Regions from separate parts of the Cellulomonas sp. P5_C6 genome, predicted to be linked through region 2. Evidence: predicted binding sites of a transcription regulator. Region 2 holds the regulator's gene; the other holds the start of a gene.
What was found. The regulator LexA, encoded in region 2, represses DNA repair genes until DNA is damaged. The targets are predictions, from matches to a motif close to TCGAACANNTGTTCGA.
Positions count from the first base shown of each region.

Region 1: ACXJKG_RS03685 (SAV_6107 family HEPN domain-containing protein) is a predicted target of LexA. The motif match lies at 2,175-2,190, and genes of this name have one in related genera.

Region 1 covers NZ_JBFULZ010000018.1:29,013-33,196, forward strand. Annotated here, with positions in the region: gene ACXJKG_RS03675 (DUF3040 domain-containing protein) at 1-324, opposite strand, end outside; gene dinB (DNA polymerase IV) at 364-1,638, opposite strand; gene ACXJKG_RS03685 (SAV_6107 family HEPN domain-containing protein) at 1,661-2,131, opposite strand; gene ACXJKG_RS03690 (spermidine synthase) at 2,238-3,116, shown strand; gene ACXJKG_RS03695 (cold-shock protein) at 3,165-3,368, opposite strand; gene ACXJKG_RS03700 (proteasome assembly chaperone family protein) at 3,630-4,184, opposite strand, start outside.
Region 2 covers NZ_JBFULZ010000102.1:8,171-12,354, reverse strand. Annotated here, with positions in the region: gene ACXJKG_RS12700 (S9 family peptidase) at 1-215, opposite strand, end outside; gene nrdR (transcriptional regulator NrdR) at 281-799, opposite strand; gene ACXJKG_RS12690 (LysM peptidoglycan-binding domain-containing protein) at 1,174-1,581, opposite strand; gene lexA (transcriptional repressor LexA) at 1,879-2,631, shown strand; gene ACXJKG_RS12680 (L-lactate dehydrogenase) at 2,671-3,672, opposite strand; gene ACXJKG_RS12675 (ATP-dependent DNA helicase) at 3,682-4,184, opposite strand, start outside.

The DNA.
Region 1 (4,184 bases), on a different contig from region 2:
CGTTGCCGGCTTCACCTTGCCGTCCGTCTGCACGACGCCCTGCGGCCCCGAGCGACGCCCGGACCCACGGCGGGGGTCTGCGAACGCGAACGCCACCGCGGCGAACATCACGACGAACCCGACGACACCCAACCAGGCCAGGCTGTTCGCCGCGCCGAGCACGAGCAGCAGCAGACCGACGGACGCACCGACTCCCGCGATGACGTATCGGCCGAACGGGCGATGCCCGCGCTGGGTCAGCGTGTTAGCGAGCCGAGGATCGTCAGAGGTCAGCTGCCGTTCCATCTGCTCGAGCACGCGCTGCTCGTACTCCGAGAGAGGCATCCTGACCCCCGTTGTCAGCTCTGTGGACCTTCTTCCGGTTCAGGATAGATCCGCCGGAACGAAGGTGGTAGTCGACCGCGAGGATACTCCTGTCGACTGAGAGGCCCCGGCCGAGATCGACGCCCTCCCGAACCGGTCCCGCACCATGTCCATGGCCCGTTCGGCGTCCCGTCGTGTGGCCGTCGGCTGGTCCGACGCCTCCTCGAGGGTCGGCTGCCGGACCGTCGACGACGCGGGCGACAACCCTTCCGCCCGGACCCCGACCAGCCGCACCGGCAGCCCGCCCAGATCGACCCCGGCGATGAGCTCCCGAGCCGCCAGGAACAGCTCGCGGCCGACGTCCGTCGGGGTCAGCAGGGTGCGCGAACGGGTCAGCGTGCGGAAGTCCGACGTCCGCACCTTCACGGTGATCGTGCGGGTGACCAGGCCGTTCCTGCGCAGCCGGACCGCGCACCGGTCGGCCAGCTCCCGGGCCTTCTCCTGCACCACGACCAGGTCGGCGACGTCCGCCGGGAACGTCTCCTCGGCGCTCAGCGACCGCTCCTCACGACCGGGCCGGACCGGCCGCGGGTCCCGCCCCCACGACAGGTCGAACAGGTGGGCGCCGGCCACCTTGCCGACGGCGTTCTGCACCGTCGACACGTCGCTGTCCGCGAGCTCCGCGACCGTGCGGATCCCCCACCGGGCCAGCGCCGCCTCCGTCTTTTCACCCACTCCCCAGAGCGCCCCGACCGGCAGGACGCGCAGGAACTCGACCGTCGCCGCGCGCGGGACCAGCAGGACGCCGTCCGGCTTGGCGTGCCCGGACGCGAGCTTGGCGACGAACTTGGTCGAAGCGATGCCCACGGAGCACGTGATCCCGAACTGCTCGCGCACCTGGCGACGGATGAGCTGGGCGATGATCGTCGGGGGCCCGAGCCGGCGGCGGGCACCCGCGACGTCGAGGAACGCCTCGTCGACGCTGACCTGCTCCACCAGTGCCGTCACGTCACCGAGCACGCGCATCACCCCGGTCGAGACCTCGTGYTACGCGTGGTGGTCGGGCGGGACGACGACCGCGTGCGGGCACTGCCGCAGCGCGACCGACATCGGCATCGCCGCGTGCACCCCGAAGGCCCGCGCCTCGTACGTCGCCGCCAGGACGACCCCGCGGTTCGCGCCGCCCACGATCACCGGCAGCCCCCGCAGCTGGGGCCGGCGCGCGAGCTCCACCGAGGCGAAGAACGCGTCCATGTCGACGTGCAGGATCGAGCAGCCGATCTCCTCGCGGCCCCAGTCCCGCTTCGCCCCGGCAGACCGGGGTCCGCGGCTCATGCCACTGCCCCGCCGCCGGTGCTCACGACGCCCGCAGGACGCGCATGCTCAACGTGCGCCCGGCGACGGCGCCCGCGCCACCGTGCACCAGCTCACGCACGGCGTCGACGAAGTCCTCCGCGGCGCACACCGCCTCCTCGCCCCGCTGGGGCCCGACCAGCTCGAACCTGCCGGCGTCCACCGCCGACCGCAGCGGGGCGGCCTCCGCGAAGTACGTCGACCACGAGCTCAGCTCCGGAGCGACCGCCCCGAGCATGGCCCAGACCGTGCGGGGGGCGCCCCGGCCGGTCGGGGTGCCGCGGAAGGCGACGACGGCGGCACCGGCCCGGAGGGCGGCGAGGTGCGCGTGCGAGAGCTGCTCCCAGGGCTCGGGAGAGAACTGGGCGGCAAGCAGCTCGGCGTCCGCGCGGCCGAGCAGCTCGTCCACCCGCGCCGGGACGGGCGCTCCCGTGGTCGTCCCACCCGCGCTGCGCCGACCGAGCTGCTGGTCCATGCCGCCGTCCCCTTCCGCCTGCCGTCGATCCGTGACCCCAGTATCGAACACCTGTTCGATCTGCGTCAAGCCCTCCCGCCGTCCGTGCGCCCCGTAGCGTGGCCCCATGGCCGCCCGCGACCGCTCCGCCCGACGCAGCCCAGGCTCGCACCGACCACCCACACGGACCCGCGCCGGGACGCCGTGGCCCACGGGGCCGCTGCCCATCGCCACCGGCACCGTCGAGCTGGTCCGCGACCTCGACGACCCCGACGGCGTCACCGTGCTGGTCAACGGCGTGCCCAGCTCGTACCTCGACCTGGCGGACCCCACGCACCTCGACTTCGAGTACATGCAGCAGATGGCCGCGGTCATCGAGCGCGTCGGCGACGTCGGCGGCCCGCTGGACGTCGTCCACCTCGGCGCCGCGGGCTGCGCGCTCGCGCGGGCGGTCGACGCCACCCGGCCGGGCTCCCGCCAGCTGGCGGTGGAGCTCGACGTGACGCTGACCGAGCTGGTCCGCGGGTGGTTCGACCTGCCGCGCTCCCCCGCGCTGCGGATCCGCGCCGGGGACGCGCGCGCGGAGCTGGAGAAGCTGGCCGACGCGTCGGCGGACGTCGTCGTGCGGGACGTCTTCGCGGGCGACCTCACGCCGGCGCACGTGCGCACGCGCGAGATGGTGGCGCACGTGGCGCGGGTCCTGCGGCCGGGCGGGGTGTACCTGGTCAACTGTGCCGACCGACCGCCGCTGACCGGGGCGCGGGCCGAGGGTGCGACCCTGCACGAGGCGTTCGGCGACGTCGCGGTGATCGCCGAGCCCGGGCTCCTGCGCGGGCGGGGCTACGGGAACGTCGTGCTCGCCGCCACGGACGACCCCGACCTGCTCGGGTCCGCCCCGCTGGCCCGGGCCGTCCGCAGCCTGCCGGCGCCCGCGCGGCTGCTGCACGGCGAGGAGGTCACGGCCTTCGTCGGGAGGGCTCCCGCCCTCGTCGACCCGCCGGCATGACGAAGGGCCGCACCCGAGGCGGGTACGGCCCTTCGCACGAGCCTGCGATCAGAGCGGGCGGACGCTCTCGGCCTGGGGGCCCTTGGCGCCCTGCGTGATCTCGAACTCGACGCGCTGGCCCTCGTCGAGGCTGCGGTAGCCCGAGGAGTCGATCGCGGAGTAGTGGACGAAGACGTCGGCGCCGCCGCCGTCCTGGGCGATGAACCCGTAGCCCTTCTCAGCGTTGAACCACTTGACAGCACCCTGTGCCATGTTCGTTTCCTTCTGTCCATCCGGTGACAGCGCCGGCCTTCTGCCCGCACCGTGCCGCAATGCCTCACGTCCTGCACCGGGTGGCCCAGCCGCGAGCGGCTGGTCGGAACCGACCCCCGGGCCTGGGCCCGGGTGACGACGCCGGTCAAGCGAGTACGTCACTGCAACGTGTGCATCCTTACATCGGGCCCGCGGGCGGCGCCACGGTTTCGCCCTTCCGGCGCACTCGCGTTGACAACGATCTGGTAAAGGCGACGGGTCTCAGATCGCCGGGCCGTCGTCGCCCTGCTGCGCCAGGAAGCGCTCGAACTCGGCACCCAGCTCGTCCGCCGTGGGCAGGTCCGTCGACCCGGCGAGCAGGCTGGTCCGGCCGATGTTGCGCGTGAACGAGTCGTACTGCTCCTCGAGCGCGTGCACGACCGCCGCGACGTCCTCGGACCCCGTGACCTGCCGCTCGATCTCGTGCATGGCCTCGTCGGCGGCCGCGGTCAGCGATCCCACCTGCAGGTCCAGGCCGGTCGCGCGCTCGACGTTGGTCAGCGCCGCCTGGCTGGCCTGCGGGAACGCGGACTGCGCGAGGTAGTGCGGCACGTGCACCGCGAAGCCGACCGCGTCGTGGCCCGACTGCCCCAGCCGCAGCTCCAGCAGGGCGCTCGCGCTGGCCGGCACCTGGACGGTGCCGAACCACGACGTGTGGTCGGCGACGAGCTCGGGCCGGGTGGCGTGCGCCGTGACCGACAGCGGTCGGGTGTGCGGGATGCCCATCGGGATCCCGTGCACGCCCACGGTCAGCGGGACGTCGAAGCGCTCGACGAT
Region 2 (4,184 bases):
CGCCCGTCGGGCGAGACGTCCGGTGCGGTGTCGCGGAAGCCGCGGGTCAGCGCGCGGGGTGCCTGGTCGCCGACGAGGTCGACCGACCACAGGTGGCCGGTGTACTCGTCGGTGGCGAGGTCGGGCCGGACGACCGACACGATCGCGCGGCTGCCGTCCGGCAGGACAGCAGGGGCGCCGGGGACATGGAGGAGCTCGAGGTCAGCAGGAAGCACCGGACGAACCTACGTGCTGCCACCGACAGAAATCGAACCGACGGATCGCACGGACCCCGTCGCCGTCAGCTGGTCCGTGCGTCCTGGGAGTCCACGGGGTCCACGGATCCGTCGGCGAGCTCCCCGTCGTCGGCACCCTCGCGCTCGGCACGCAGGACCGTGATCGCGGCCTCGAAGTCCTCCAGCGAGTCGAACGCCTGGTAGACGCTGGCGAACCGCAGGTAGGCCACCTCGTCGAGCTCGCGCAGCGGTCCCAGGATCGCCGTCCCGATCTCGTAGGCGTCGATCTCGGCCGAGCCGGCGCTGCGCAGCGTCTCCTCGACCTTCTGCGCGAGCAGCGCGAGGTCGTCCTCGCTGACGGGACGGCCCTGGCACGCCTTGCGCACGCCGCCGGCGATCTTCTCGCGGCTGAACGGCTCGGTGGCGCCGGAGCGCTTGACGACGGAGAGGCTCGCGGTCTCGACGGTGGTGAAGCGGCGGTTGCAGTGCGGGCACTGGCGTCGCCGCCGGATGGTCGACCCGTCGTCCGAGGTCCGCGAGTCGATGACCCGCGAGTCCGGGTGACGGCAGAACGGACAGTGCACCGTGATCCCCTTCGAGCTGGCGCGCCGGGGTCGGACGTCGACCGGCGGCGGTGGCGTCGTGGACGCCCCCGTGACGCTAGGCCACGCTCTGCGGCGGTGCAAGGTCGTCGGCGGCGACACGCACCGCGGTCCTCGCGCGCACGGCCGGCGGAGGCGCGCACCTCCCGCTCGGTCGGGAACGCACGAGGGCGGCCACCCGTGGATGACCGCCCTCGCGGGGACGCCCCCGTCCCTGGTCACGGGCCGACTCGCCTCGGCGCCGCGCCGTACAGCGGGTCCGTGCCGGAGCTCGCGCCCCGTCGTCCCGCACCTCGCGCAAGCCCCCCCGCTCGCCTGGTGAGGCCGGCACGGCGGGCGCCCCCAGGCGCGACTGCTCAACCGGCAGGAACCACGATCACCTGGCCGGCCATCAGACCGGCGTCCGGAAGCTCGTTGAGGCGCACGAGGTCGAACACGACGTCGCGCACGTCGTCCGACGGGCCCGCCACGCTCTCGGCGATCTGCCAGAGCGTCTCCCCCGGCGCGACCGTGTGCCGGACGACCTCCTGCGCGCCGACCGGTCCGTCGGCGGCCGCCCGGCCCCCGATGAGCGTCACGACCGCGACAAGCAGCACGGCGAGGACCCACAGGACGGCCCGGCCGCGTGCGGTCAGCCGGAGGTGCGCCGCGGACCGGCCGGCATCGGCAGTGCGGGCGCTCGGGGCGCTCGCCGTGCTGCGGGTGCTGCGGGTGCTCGACGTCGCGATCCTCGGCATCGCGGGTCCCATCACCATCGCGCTCATCGCGTCTCTCGTTCCTGCTCGGCCCGGGGGTCCCGGGGTACCGCTGATCGTCGAACGCTTGTTCGTCGAACGTCTGTACGATGTCTACCAGCATCCACCGACACTGTCGAGACACGATCGAACAGATGTTTGATCTTCCGTCCCAACATCCCTAGGCTGGCGATGCAGCACAAGCGCACCACGAGCCACTGACACGACCGCCGGGGGCCCCCGTCGCCGCAGGTCAGGGCACGCGGGACGCCGGCTGGAGCAGGCGGAGAAGGCCGCGAGGCGGCCGCCGGACGGAGGAGGAGCGCAGTGACGGACTCACGGGACACGTCCCAGCCCGAGAAGGACCTGGCGACGATCCACGCGCTGCCCGACGGCGCGCCGGGCCCGGACGGCCTCACGGCCCGCCAGCGGCTCGTGCTCGACACCATCCGGACGTCGGTGGAGTCCCGCGGCTACCCGCCGAGCATGCGTGAGATCGGGGAGGCCGTCGGCCTGACCAGCCCGTCCAGCGTGAAGCACCAGCTCACGGCTCTCGAGCGCAAGGGGTACCTGCGCCGCGACCCCAACCGCCCCCGGGCCATCGAGGTCGTGCACGCGGACGACTCGCGGGGCGTCGGCACATGGACCGCGCCGGACGGCAGCCGGTCCAGCTTCCCCGACACGGGCGACGGCGAGCGCATGCCGGCACCGTCCTACGTCCCGGTCGTCGGCCGGATCGCGGCGGGCGGGCCCATCCTCGCGGAGCAGGTCGTCGAGGACGTGTTCCCGCTGCCCCGCCAGCTGGTCGGGGACGGCGACCTGTTCCTGCTCAAGGTCAGCGGCGACTCGATGATCGACGCGGCGATCTGCGACGGCGACTGGGTCGTGGTCCGCCGTCAGCCGGTGGCGGAGAACGGCGAGATCGTCGCGGCGATGATCGACGGCGWGGCCACGGTCAAGACCCTCAAGCGCATCGACGGCCACGTCTGGCTGATGCCGCACAACCCGGCGTACTCGCCGATCCCGGGCGACGAGTCCACGGTGCTCGGCCGCGTCGTCAGCGTGCTGCGCAGCCTCTGACGTCCCGCCGGCGCTGGACCTCGGTCCGGCGCCGGCGGCTCAGAACCCGAACCGCCGCGCCACCGCGCGCACCGCGTCGGCGGAGGTCCGCAGCCCTGCGAGCTCCTCGTCCGACAGCGGCACCGGCAGCTGCTTGCCCACGCCGTGCGCACCGATGATCGTCGGCACGGACAGGCAGACGTCGCTGATCCCGTAGTAGTCGTCGAGCAGCGACGACACCGGCAGCACTCGCCCCTCGTCCTTGAGCACGGCCTCGATGATCCGCGAGCCGGCCAGGGCGACCGCGTAGTTGGTCGCGCCCTTGCCCTCGATGATCCGGTACGCCGAGCCGACCACCTCGTTGGCGATCTCCTCCCGGACCTCGGGGGTGAACGCGAGGCTCCCGTCCGGCCCCGACCACTCGAGCAGCGGGACCGACCCGATGGTCGCCGAGCCCCACAGGGGCCGCTCCGTGTCGCCGTGCTCCCCCGCGATGTACGCGTGCACGTTCTGCACGGCCACGCCGGTGTACTGCGAGATGAGGTAGCGCAGTCGGGACGAGTCCAGGACCGTGCCCGAGCCGAACAGCTGCGTGCTCGGCAGGCCGGAGATCTGCAGGGCGGCGTAGGTGACGACGTCGACCGGGTTGGTCACCATCACGTACACGGCGTCCGGCGCGACCTCCACCAGCGACGGGAGCACGGCGCGGACCAGGCCGATGGTCGCCTCGGCCAGCTCGAGCCGCGACTGCCCGGGCTTCTGCTTGGCGCCCGCCGTGAACATCACGATGTCGGCGTCGGCGCACACGGCGATGTCGTCGGACCCGACCACCTCGGCCATCGGCATGAACTGGATGCCGTGCCCGAGGTCGAGCGCCTCCGCCTGGACCTTCGCCGCGTTGATGTCGTAGAGGGCGACCGAGCGGGCGGCGCCACGCATGAGCGCCGCGTACGCCATCGTCGACCCGACGGCACCTGCCCCCACGATCGCGAGCTTCGAGGTCCGACGGGGCGTGCGGAACGGGGTCAGGCCCACGTCCTCCATGTCCAGGCTCTCGGTCATCCCTCGAGGTTATCCGGAGGTCGCGAGCCGACGCAGGGCCGAGACGGCCACGGCACGTTCGGTGGTCCGCCAGAACGCCGGCAGCGACCGGGTGAGGAAGCTGCCGTAGCCGGCGGTCGCGAGCCGCGGGTCGAGGACGGCGACGACCCCGCGGTCCTCGCTGGTCCGGATCAGCCGGCCGGCACCCTGGGCCAGCAGCAGCGCGGCGTGGGTCGCCGACACCGCGAGGAAGCCGTTGCCGCCCGCCGCCTCGATCGCGTCGGACCGGGCCGAGCTCACGGGGTCGTCGGGCCGCGGGAACGGGATGCGGTCGATGATGACCAGCCGGCACGTCGCACCGGGCACGTCGACGCCCTGCCACAGCGACAGGGTGCCGAACAGGCAGGTGGGCTCGTCGGCGATGAACTGCGACACGAGCGTGGGCAGCTGGTCGTCGCCCTGCACGAGGACCGGGACGTCGAGGCGCTCGCGCATGGCGGCCGCGGCGGCGTTCGCGGCGCGTCGCGAGGAGA